Linked DNA regions of Granulosicoccus antarcticus IMCC3135. The protein of the gene in region 1 binds, or shares a complex with, the protein of each later gene. Links are inferred from orthologs where the notes say so. Each region holds a gene or a part of one and is shown on either strand. Other genes may lie near its edges.

The links. Proteins that work in one complex are often made in the same cells at the same time.
Region 2: the proteins of dnaX (region 1) and holA are in contact, whole or in part, in a cryo-EM structure (PDB 8GIZ), measured with the Escherichia coli proteins. The link is inferred for Granulosicoccus antarcticus IMCC3135 from one-to-one orthologs.
Region 3: the proteins of dnaX (region 1) and holB are in contact, whole or in part, in a cryo-EM structure (PDB 8GIZ), measured with the Escherichia coli proteins. The link is inferred for Granulosicoccus antarcticus IMCC3135 from one-to-one orthologs.

What each region holds. Positions count from the first base shown.
Region 1 is NZ_CP018632.1:4,997,101-5,002,599, reverse strand. What follows is about bases 1,540-4,478. They hold dnaX (DNA polymerase III subunit gamma/tau), read left to right. Parts: upstream 1,540-2,074; coding sequence 2,075-3,883; downstream 3,884-4,478. Other genes in these bases: recR (recombination mediator RecR), read left to right, coding at 4,355-4,478; IMCC3135_RS21760 (YbaB/EbfC family nucleoid-associated protein), read left to right, coding at 4,008-4,331; phoB (phosphate regulon transcriptional regulator PhoB), read right to left, coding at 1,540-1,689. In the rest of the region: phosphate regulon sensor histidine kinase PhoR, read right to left, coding at 1-895; more of phoB, read right to left, coding at 1,003-1,539; more of recR, read left to right, coding at 4,479-4,954; IMCC3135_RS21750 (response regulator transcription factor), read right to left, coding at 5,473-5,499. UniProt on the Escherichia coli protein: Part of the beta sliding clamp loading complex, which hydrolyzes ATP to load the beta clamp onto primed DNA to form the DNA replication pre-initiation complex.
Region 2 is NZ_CP018632.1:1,103,097-1,106,038, reverse strand. It holds holA (DNA polymerase III subunit delta), read right to left. Parts: upstream 2,023-2,942; coding sequence 979-2,022; downstream 1-978. Other genes in the region: IMCC3135_RS04675 (quinone-dependent dihydroorotate dehydrogenase), read left to right, coding at 2,090-2,942; asnS (asparagine--tRNA ligase), read right to left, coding at 1-982. UniProt on the Escherichia coli protein: Part of the beta sliding clamp loading complex, which hydrolyzes ATP to load the beta clamp onto primed DNA to form the DNA replication pre-initiation complex.
Region 3 is NZ_CP018632.1:5,465,206-5,468,180, forward strand. It holds holB (DNA polymerase III subunit delta'), read right to left. Parts: upstream 1,990-2,975; coding sequence 1,012-1,989; downstream 1-1,011. Other genes in the region: IMCC3135_RS23670 (carboxypeptidase M32), read right to left, coding at 1-170; IMCC3135_RS23675 (SET domain-containing protein), read right to left, coding at 176-565; IMCC3135_RS23680 (PilZ domain-containing protein), read right to left, coding at 654-1,001; tmk (dTMP kinase), read right to left, coding at 1,992-2,621; mltG (endolytic transglycosylase MltG), read right to left, coding at 2,621-2,975. UniProt on the Escherichia coli protein: Part of the beta sliding clamp loading complex, which hydrolyzes ATP to load the beta clamp onto primed DNA to form the DNA replication pre-initiation complex.

The DNA.
Region 1 (5,499 bases):
CTGTCGACTCCCCCAGTGTGTGCACCATCGTCTGGATCATGGCGCCCATGTTCAACGTGTCTCCTTCATTCTCCGCCAGTGGATTACCTTCCATTTTTGACAGCTGCAGCAGATCCTCGACAATGCCGCGCATCCGGTCGGACTGGGCGGTGACCTGATCCAGCCCCTGTTTCATCTGCTCATCGAGAGATTCATTCTCCCGTAACATTTCCAGATAACCGCGAATGACCGTCAAGGGGGTTCGCAACTCATGAGACACATCGCCGACGAAAGCCTTGCGCATTTCCCGAACCTGGACACGCTGGGTGATATCGGCGGCAATCAGAACTGTCATATGCTTGCCAGTCGGAACCTTGCGAATAGCCATGATCCGGTCCCCGATACTGGAACTGGGAATCTCCAGCTCCTCTTCATCCGAGTTGTTGTGCAAAAATTCGCGAAATTTGGGCAGTCTGACCAGGTTGTCGATGCGCTGACCCCGATCCTTTTCCGGATCGATATTGAGCAGGCGCTGTGCTGCTGAGTTGGACCAGCGAATTTCGAAGTCCCGATCCAGCACCACGGTGGCATCGGGAAGGTCGGCTGCCAGTGAATTGAACTGGGCCAGCATGCCGCGATAGCGGTTGCGCTGCTTGCGACTGTATTTTTTCTCGCGATGGATGAGCTGTATCATCTCGTCGGTCAGCCCGGTTGTCTGGGGCGCGTTGGCAGGTTTGGCGCCAGAGTCCAGCCAGCGCACCATGTTATCCATTCTACGCAGTAGCCAGAACACATAGCCGGTCAGGTAGATCAGAGCGCAAATGGCCGGAAAACCCAGTACGAAGCCTGCCAGTGCTACCCCCAGCAGGCCAGTCAGGAATCGGGATATCTCGCCCTTCAGGCAGTTTGAAAGCATTTACAGCGGCCTGATGAAAACGATAAATTGCAATAATACCGGCTTCATGGGTATTGATGGGAACGAAGGGCAGCCGGTGACGTAGGTGGATTTATCATTCTGGACGATCACAGATGTGTGAATCGATAGCCTGCGCCGCGCACCGTGTCCAGCATGGAGTCTGCCGCATGGGGCTTCAGGCTCTTGCGCAAACGCAGGATATGGACATCAACAGTACGTTCTTCTATAAAGGTGCCAGGGCCCCAGACATGATCCAGTAACTGCGTGCGACTGTAGACCCGGTCCGGGTTTTTCATCAGAAAAGACAACAGCTTGAATTCGGTATGACCCAGGGCGACTTCCTCGCCGTTGGCGGTCAATCGATGCGCCGCAACGTCCAGACTCAACGGGCCGTGCACCAGGGCGGTGTCGCCCGTGAAGTCATGGCTGCGGCGCAGCAGCGCCTTGATGCGTGAATGTAACTCTCGCGGCGAGAAGGGCTTTGTCACATAGTCATCTGCGCCGGCATCCAGTCCTGCCGTGATGTCATGCTCTTCGGTGCGTGCGGTTAACATGATGACAGGCAGATTGCTGTGGAGCTGATCCTTGCGCAGGCTCCTGACAAATTCAAGGCCGCTGCCACCTGGCAACATCCAGTCGACAATGGCCAGGTCCATGTTCTGAGCTGCCATGAGCTGGCGCGCCTCGGATACGCTGCCTGAGCTGTGAACCTCATGGCCATGCCGCTCCAATGCAAATCGAAGCATGTCACGAATGGCGGCCTCGTCTTCAACAATCAGAATGTGAGCAGGCATGTCAGGGTTTTTCGTCGGAAGTGTCGAATTCATGAAATGGTAACGCGCTATCTGGTTTTGCACGAGTGTGTGGACTCTTTATGACAAGACGGTGAATCTGGCTGATATCGGATCGTCATATTGGCTTCTTGAACACTGAGGTTGCACAGATAACAATAAACAATCACCCGAGGGTTGCACCAAGAGCTCTAAAGCCCCAGAATGGTCGGGTAATGGTGTTCCGTATCGGCACTCTCGCGACGATAAACTGTTAACCCCGTCAGGCCCGGAAGGGAGCAGCGGCAGCAGTGGATTCGGGCGCCGGGATGCGGCTGGTACGGGATACCGCCTTATGCTGACTTCATAAGCCCACCCCCAAGAACCACTTCCTCAAACAGCTACATCGATGAGCTACAAAGTTCTTGCGCGCAAATGGCGGCCGCAACACTTTCGCGACATGCTAGGCCAAGAGCCTGTGTTGCGTGCGCTTGTGAATGCGCTGGATACCAACCGCTTGCACCATGCTTATATGTTCACGGGCATGCGCGGCGTTGGCAAGACAACCATTGCACGTATCTTCGCCAAGTGTCTCAACTGCGAGACCAATGGCGTCAGTTCAAACCCCTGTGGGGAATGCAGCGCTTGTCGGGATATCGAGGCGGGGCGTTTTTTTGATCTGATCGAGGTTGATGCCGCCTCCCGGACCAAGGTCGAGGAAACTCGCGAACTACTGGAGAACGTGCCCTACGCACCTGCCAGTGGACGCTACAAGGTGTACCTGATCGATGAGGTGCACATGTTTTCCAACCACAGTTTCAACGCCTTGTTGAAAACTCTGGAAGAGCCGCCGGAGCATGTGAAGTTCCTGCTGGCCACCACAGACCCTCAGAAAGTCCCTGTCACCGTGCTCTCGCGCTGCCTGCAGTTCAATCTGAAACGCATGGCGCCGGGTAATCTGGCAGATTATCTGTCAAAAATTCTGGATGAAGAATCCATTGAGCATGAGCGCCCGGCGCTTGATCTTATTGCCCGTGCCTCGGAAGGCAGCGTACGTGATTCGCTGAGTCTGGTAGAGCAGGCAGCAGCTTTTGGCGAGGGTGCTGTTCGCGAATCGGACGTCGAGACCATGTTGGGTCGTGCGTCGGTGGATCGATTACTGGGTCTGGTCGAATCACTGGGGCGGGGTGATGTTGCGCAATTGTTCGAGCGTGTCGAACAGTTGGCTGAATATGCTCCGGACTTCTCCGAATTGATGGGAGAGATTCTGAGTCTGCTGCATCGCATAGCGTTGCTCCAGATGGTGCCCGGTAGCGTCTCTGAAGATACCGCCGGTTTTGAACGCCTGACGCAGCTTGCCACTGAGCTGGCTGATGACGAAATTCAGTTGTACTACCAGATTGGTACCCATGCGCGTCGTGACATGCCCTTTGCTCCGGATCCGCGTGAAGCATTTGATATGGCCCTGCTGCGGATGAACACCTTCCGGCCACAGGGTGAGCCTGGCCAGCCCAGCGCACCTGGTTCTGTACCCGCACTCGCACCTGTAGCCGCGCCTGTAGCACCTGCATCGACAGCGGCCCGAGGCTCGGTGTCCGCAGGCGCAGCACTGCGCGATGCCGCTCTGGCAGCAGCGCGGGGAGAGACGGTGCCAACAAAACCGACTCCCGCAGCTGTGGAGCCTGCAGTACGAGCCCCTGCGGCACAAACTCCGCCAGCGCAAACCGCACGACCTCCCGCAGCGCCGATGCCAGCAGCGCAAGCTCCGGCTGCACCTACACCAACAGCACGCGCTCCAGCGTCTTCAGCCAGCGTGGATCGGAGTAATATCAAAATAGGGGATTGGCGCAGTATTGTTGCGGAGCTGGATATTTCCGGTATGCCCAAACAATTGGCCAGTAACTGCGAGCTTGTGTCCGTAGCGGGCGATGCTTTCAATCTGCGGCTTGAGTCGACGTCCGAGCATTTGCATACTCCCCGGTTTTCCGAACGAGTGCAGACCGCACTGAGCGAATGGCTCGGCAGGCCTGCGAAATTACAGATATCGCTGGTTGATGATCAGTTGAGCACCCCGTCTCGTATTGATGAGCAGGTGCGGGCGGACCAGATGAGCGCCGCACGGGACTCGATTGGCCAGGATCCGGTTGTTCGTCAGCTCATTGATCGTGTCGACGCTGCAGTCGATGAGGCCAGCATCGCACCTCTGGGCGAGGACTAGCCAGTCCCTCCTTGGGCAGGTTTGTAGGGTCTGGAGTAAATGACAGGCCTTGACTGTGTGTGCAAGGTCTTTGCAGCATACTTGGCAACTATTGATTCATAGATATATATAGAGGGCAGTGAATATGAAAGGCGGTATAGGCAACCTGATGAAACAAGCGCAGAAGATGCAAGAAGACATGCAGCGTGCGCAGGAAGAGATCGCCAATATGGAGATCGAAGGTCAGAGCGGTGGCGGTCTGGTCAAGGTCACCATGAATGGTCAGCATGAGCTGCGAAAGGTCTCAATTGACGACTCTTTGATTGGTGATGACAAGGATATGCTGGAAGATCTGGTGGCAGCTGCCGTTAACGATGCTTCACAGCGCCTTGCAGTCGCCTCTAAAGACAAGCTGAGTGGTCTGACAAACGGTATGGAATTGCCGCCGGGCATGAAGCTGCCATTCTAAGTAAACAGGCGGAGCAATAGCACGTGTCGAGTAGTGGCTTGCTGGAGGACCTGGTAGAAGCATTGCGATGTCTGCCGGGAGTAGGACCGAAATCAGCTCAGCGAATGGCGCTGCACTTGCTGCAACGTGATCGTGATGCCGCCCGGCGACTGGGATCCACATTGGTTGACGCGATGGATCGTGTTCATCACTGTGAGCAGTGCCGGATATTCACTGAAAACACATTGTGTCGATGGTGTTCTGATCCGGCCAGAGTCAGCTCACAGCTGTGCATCGTGGAAAGCCCTGCCGATGTGCTCGCTATTGATCGTGCGACCGATTTCAGAGGAAAGTTTTTCCTGCTGCTCGGACACTTATCGCCCCTGGATGGTATCGGCCCCAAGGATCTGGGGCTGGACCTGCTGGAGTCTCGGTTGGAGACCGGTGGTGTTGATGAGATTACTCTGGCAACCAATCCCACTGTAGAAGGGCAGGCGACGGCACGCTACATCGGGGATATTGCCGCTCGGCATGGGGTAACCGTCATGCAGATTGCGCGCGGTGTACCGGTGGGCAGTGAGCTGGAGTTCGCAGATGGCGGTACCTTGGCTGTTGCCTTCTCGCATCGCACCAGACTGAGCTGAGCAGACGGTACCTCCATGGCCCGGGCTATGTAAGGACCTTGATTCACTTGTCTATCAGATTTGGGCCGATAAAGTGATAAAACCTGTCGAAATTGGAGTTTTATTTCCGATTTTTTGGCTTCTGAGGGTTCAGTTCCCCTCTCTATGGGTTATCCACAAAATCTGTGGATAAGTATGTGGATGAACCCGTTGAAACAGGCTGAAACCGTTGTCGTGTAACGGTATTGTCAAATTGCACATAATTTGAACAATTACAGAAAACTCAATGAAAACAAGTAGATATAAAAAGTCACGAATGCGTTAGAGCTTCGTGCCTTCAATTCTCAGGTGATTTGCCCCATAATGGCGCGCTTGTGCATAAGCTCAACAATTTTCCCGTCCGTCAAGCATCAGGATGACTAATTTTGAGTGAATTTCGAAATATAATTGAACTATCAGGTTAGTTACTCCGATTTATCCTTGTAGCTGAACTACAGAGCTGTTATAGAAGTGCTACGCAAGGTGGATAGTCTTAATGTTCAGCTCTGCACCCAAGTCACCACGGC
Region 2 (2,942 bases), 3.9 Mb from region 1 along the record:
ATTCAAAAGATTTTCCACTCTTCTCCAGCAGCACTATCGCCTCACTGTAGTCCATTCGCTCAAAGCTTGATTCGGCCACATGCTGCAAACGTGTCAATGCATCCTTGTCGATCCGCTGGGCAAAGAATGCCATGTCATCTTCACGCTCTTCCAGTACCGCCTTGAACAGGTAGGTCAGGAAGTCTTCGGCCAATGCCGCATTGTCATCCAGATCGGCGAAAGCCATTTCCGGCTCCACCATCCAGAACTCTGCCAGGTGTCGACTGGTGTTCGAGTTCTCTGCCCGAAAGGTAGGCCCGAAGGTGTAGACCTTGCTCAAGGCGAGCGCATAACTTTCAGCATTGAGCTGCCCGGACACGGTGAGATAGGCTTCTCTGGCAAAAAAATCCTTGTCAAAATCCACCTTGCCTGCATCATTTTTAGGCGGGTTCAGGGCATCAAGCGTGCTGACGCGGAACAGCTCACCGGCCCCCTCACAGTCACTGGTGGTAATCAACGGTGTATTGACCCACTGAAACCTGCGTTCGCTGAAATAACGATGGATAGAGCTGGCAAGTGTCGATCGCACACGGCTGATGGCACCAAAAGCGTTGGTTCTGGGCCGCAGATGCGCCACCTGACGAAGATACTCGAACGTATGACGCTTCTTGGCTATCGGATATTGCTCCGGATCATCCACCTCACCCACGATGGTGACCTGGGTGGCCTGGACCTCTACCGACTGCCCCTGCCCCTCTGATGCCACCAGCGTGCCTGTGATCTGTACAGCAAAGCCGGAGGACAGGCGCTGGACATCACTCTGATAGTTGTCCAGCGTCTTGCCCGCTATGACCTGCAAGGTATCAAAGCAGGTCCCGTCATACAGGGCAATGAAGGATAAGCCCGCCTTGGAGTCGCGACGGCTGCGAACCCAGCCTTGCACTGTGACGGTTTGCCCGGTCGGGCTGGTGGCCAGAAGCTCTACGACATCTATCTTGTTCATACTGGAATACCGGAGTTTTTTCTCAGGGGAATCTCGCCATGACCGGCGAGCTCTGTCGTTAATGCAGCCAGTGAATCCCAGTGTGACCCGGAAGCCTGGCCCTTGATCTGTCGATCGATATGTGTACATGCCGACAACATGGACAACCAGGAACTGGCTGTATGACGCGTCAGCGCTTTCTTCAGTGGGGCCGTCCGGCTCTGCCAGACGCCCGCTGACTTCAAGGCCGCATCTTCGCTGGCACCTGCCTCGATTGACTCAGCCGCGCGCGCTCCGGCTCGAATCTCGTTGACCAGCGACCACAGTACCAGCACTTCGCTGACAGCCTCATCATGTAACCCTGCCAGTATACGCAGCGCACGCACGCTTTCGCCGTGCAATGCCGCAAGCGACAGATCACCAATGGAATAACGGGAGCTGTCACTGACCGCAGCCAGAATCTGATCACTACTCAGCTCACCTGCGGGATACAACAGGGCCAGACGTTCAACCTCCTGTCGTGCGGCCAGCAGATTACCTTCAACCCTGTCCGCAATCAGTTCCAGTGCATCGGCATCCGCATATAACCCTTTGGCTGCCAGTCGCTGCGTCAGCCATGCACCCAGCTGGGCCGCAGGAACAGGCCACACTGCCAAAGAGACTCCGACCTTGTCGATCGCCTTGAACCAGGCACTATTGGTGCCATTGCGATCCAGCTTGCTGCTGGTGATCAGTAACAGAATATCTGCAGGTGGATTGCTGCAGTACTTTTGCAATACCTCGCCACCGATACGCCCGGGCTTGCCGGTCGGCAGCCGCAGCTCAATCAGCCGCTGCTCGGCGAACAAGGAGAAACTGTCAGCGGCCTCTCGAAACGTGGACCAATCCGAATCATCAGCGATGGCGATGACCTGGCGTTCGTCAAATCCGGACTCTTTTGCCCGCACCCGTAAACGGTCGCCAATCTCCATAAGCTGTAACGGCTCATCGCCGTGCAGCAGGTACACAGGTGCCAGTGTCTTGCTTAAATGTGCTTCAAGTTTGTCGGGGTAGAGCTTCATGGCAGGCGGGGGTGTTTTCGAACGTGTAGCATACCCAAAATCCCCAACACTCACCGCGACCCTATCCGTGGAAAATAACGCCTACTCTCAGTCCCCGCGCGACCTGCTATTCAGCCTGGGACGCGCCATCCTTTTTGAAATGGACCCCGAAAAGGCCCATGACCTGGCTCTGCGCATGATGAGCCATGCTGCTGTGCAGCCGCGTCTGGCCTCTCGCTATGCGACAGCCAGCTCAGCGGTTCACTGTCTGGGCCAGACATTCGACAACCGCATTGGCCTGGCCGCAGGCCTGGACAAGAATGGTGACTACATCGACGCACTCGGCGCTATCGGCTTCGGGCATATAGAAATCGGCACTATCACGCCCAAGCCGCAACCGGGTAACCCCAAACCACGCATCTTCAGACTGACCCAGCATGGGGCACTGATCAATCGCTTCGGCTTCAACAACAAGGGCGTCGATCATCTGGTAGCCCAGGTCGAAAAACGTCGCTACACCGGTCGACTCGGCATCAACATCGGCAAGAATGCCGTGACATCGCTCAATGATGCCAACAATGATTACACCTATTGTCTGGAACGCGTCTATCCGCATGCCGACTATATTACGGTGAACATTTCATCACCCAATACGGTTGGCCTGCGCGACCTCCAGCATGGAGAGCGCCTGACCCGCCTGCTGGAGGAATTGAAGCAGACGCAATCGCGACTGGCCACCGCGCATGGAAAATATGTTCCTGTGCTGGTGAAAATTGCCCCGGACATGAGTGATGTCGAGCTGGATGGGTTCTGTCAGGCCGTACTGGCACATGAGCTTGACGGCGTCATCGCCGGCAATACTACCAGTGACCGGGCACCGGTAGAACACCACCTCTACGCTCGCGAGGCCGGTGGCCTCAGTGGAGCACCGATCAAGCCAC
Region 3 (2,975 bases), 470 kb from region 1 along the record:
GTCAGCAGCTCGTGCCTGAGACTCGCAAGCTCTGCCAATGCCGCCGAGCGTGGCTCATTACCCGCGTTGGGCATCATCACCATCTGATCCCAGCTCAGGAATGTGCTTGCATGGTCCAACTGTGCAAGACGGTGGAAACGGTTTTCCAGCTGTTTGATTGATTGACTCATGATGTTTACCAGCCGTAGTCGTGCAACAACTCTTCACCGGCTTTCACATCGCGCACGATAGTGACGTCCAGATCCGAGTAGGCGGCGTTGGGGTTTTTGTCGTGATTGATGTACTTGAGATCGTTGGTCAGTTCAAGACCTATTTCGTCCGTGATCCAAAGTACGTAGATACCATCATCAAAAGTCGGCATGCCATGCAGTCGACTGAGCACGGTACCCGCCTTGAGCCGTTTGGCCGCAAACAGGCCTTTTCCATGCACGGCACTGGTGGCTACGAAAACCTTGTCCGAAACATCGCTGGGGCGAGCATCCTTGTAGTCAGCCATGATGCTCTCAACCGAACGCCGGCCTTTTTTCTTGCCAGGCCCATCGCCCTTGCTCTTAACCGCTGTCATGCTCTGGATGTCACCCGAATGTTGAAAAGGGTGTAGCGTACCGGAGCGGCACCCATCACTCCAGTAATAAAGCCCCGCCCAGACGATGCTACATGGTTTGTGTCGGTCGATCACCCTGAAGCGTCGCCGCCAGATGTTGCTCGATATTCGACTTGTTCTTGCCGTGATCTTCCTCGGAAAACTGCACACCGATGCCAGCGACTTTGCTGCCCTGTGCACCCGGCGGCGTCAACCAGACGACCGTACCGCTAACCGGAGAGATGCTGTGGTCATCCATCAGCTTGAGCAGCATGAAGACCTTGTCACCGATCTCGTAGTTACGTGCAGTGGGAACAAAGACACCACCGTTCTGAACAAATGACATATACGACGAATACAGGGCGCCGCGGTCAGTGATGGAGAAAGAGATAATGCCTTTTCGTGTTTCTTCGGTCATAGAGGAACATTCAGCCGTTAGTCATGAGACGTATATCGGCAAATATTCCCTCCAGCACAGTCTGAGTCTTGAAGCTGGCGCTGTCAGAACGATGTAATTGCAATAAACGATCGTGAATCGTGAACCATGTCTCGTTTGAAAGACGGTGTCGTGTCTCAGATATGACCGATGACACATCAGGGTCAGCACCGGCAGGCAGATTTGCTTCCTGCTTCACAGCCAGCAGAGCCCAACGACTGAACGTGGCCAGACACAAGCTGGTATCCAGATTCGACAGTGAATCGCTGATACGCCCCACACTCCCCTTATGCTCGAACAGATCTTTCCAGGCTTTCAGAAGTAACTCACGGGCATCCTGAAATTCCTTGTTCTGCATGTTCAGAGCGGCATAAGGTCCTCCGCCTGCTTCCAGCAAGGCCGTCTCCGCAGCTCCTTCCATATTCTGCGACAACCATTCGATTGCTGCCGGCCTGTCATGCATTTTCAGCGTGATTTTCTGACAACGACTACGAATCGTGGCTGGCAATGCGCCCGTGCGAGTCGCACTGAGAATCAGCACCGCATGATCCCCGGGTTCTTCAAGTGTTTTCAACAGACTGTTAGCCGCATTGCGGTTCAATGTATCTGCCTGCTCCAGCAGTGCCACCCGATAACTGCCTTCACTGGCAGTCAACTGCAACCACTCCACCAGCTCACGAACAGGATCGACCTTGATGGTCGCATTCGCACCTTCAGGCACCAGTTTGCGGAAATCAGGGTGGGAGCCTGCCAGCAACTGACGACAGGATTCACAACTGCCACAGGCACCTGTTTCAGTGCGCTTTCGGCACAATAAGGACTCAGCCAGCCATTGGGCGAAGGCACGTTTTCCGATGCCGTCTATACCGTTCAACAACAAGGCATGTGGCAGTCGCCCCTGACGTGAACGTTCCATCAGGGCGGCACCGTCCTCCCTTAACCAGGGCGGACAAGGTGTCAAGGCATTCATTATCAGCCTTCACTCAGTATCGGCTGCAGCGCCTGACGAACGGACTCCTGAACCAGTTCGAGAGAGCGGCCCGCATCAATCACGACGACCCTTTCAGGCGCATCACTGGCCCGCTGCAAATAAGCTGCACGGGCACGTTCGAAAAACGCATGGGCCTCACGCTCGATACGATCAGGCTCGCTGCGAGCTGCCATGCGCTCGAGGCCCTCTTGAACAGGCATATCCAGCAGAATGGTCAGATCGGGCTCAAGCGTGACACCCATCAAGGCATGCAGTTCCGCCACCCGCTCTACTCCCAGCTGCCGCCCAGCGCCCTGGTAGGCAATGCTGGCGTCCAGAAACCGGTCACACAGAACCCATTTGCCAGCGGTAAGCGCAGGCTCGATGACGCGAGCAATATGCTCGACCCGGGAGGCGGTCATCAACAGTAATTCGGTAACATCATCGACCTGCCCGTCAGCGGCGAGAACCAGCTCGCGCAAGGATTCCCCCAGCGGGGTACCACCGGGCTCACGCGTACCGACAAAGGCAATATTGGCATCATCCAGCAGCGCTTCGACAAATTGACGATTGGTTGTCTTGCCAACCCCTTCCAGCCCTTCGAGCGTAATGAATTTACCGCGCATGCTCATCAGCGTTTGAGTTGATATTTACGGACCGCTGCGTTGTGCTCTGCCAGTGTGTCTGAAAACTGGTGAGAGCCATCGCCACGCGCAACGAAATACAGCGAGGTGGTTGATTCTGGATGCAACACAGCTCGAATAGCTTCACGCCCCACCATGGCAATCGGTGTTGGCGGCAGACCTGCTCGGGTATACGTATTGTACGGAGTGTCAGTGGTCAGATCCTTGCGCCGAATATTGCCATCATAGCTATCACCGATACCGTAGATCACAGTTGGGTCGGTTTGCAGTCGCATTTTCTTGTTGATACGAGACAGGAAGACACCGGCTATCAACGGACGCTCAGCAATTACTGCTGTTTCC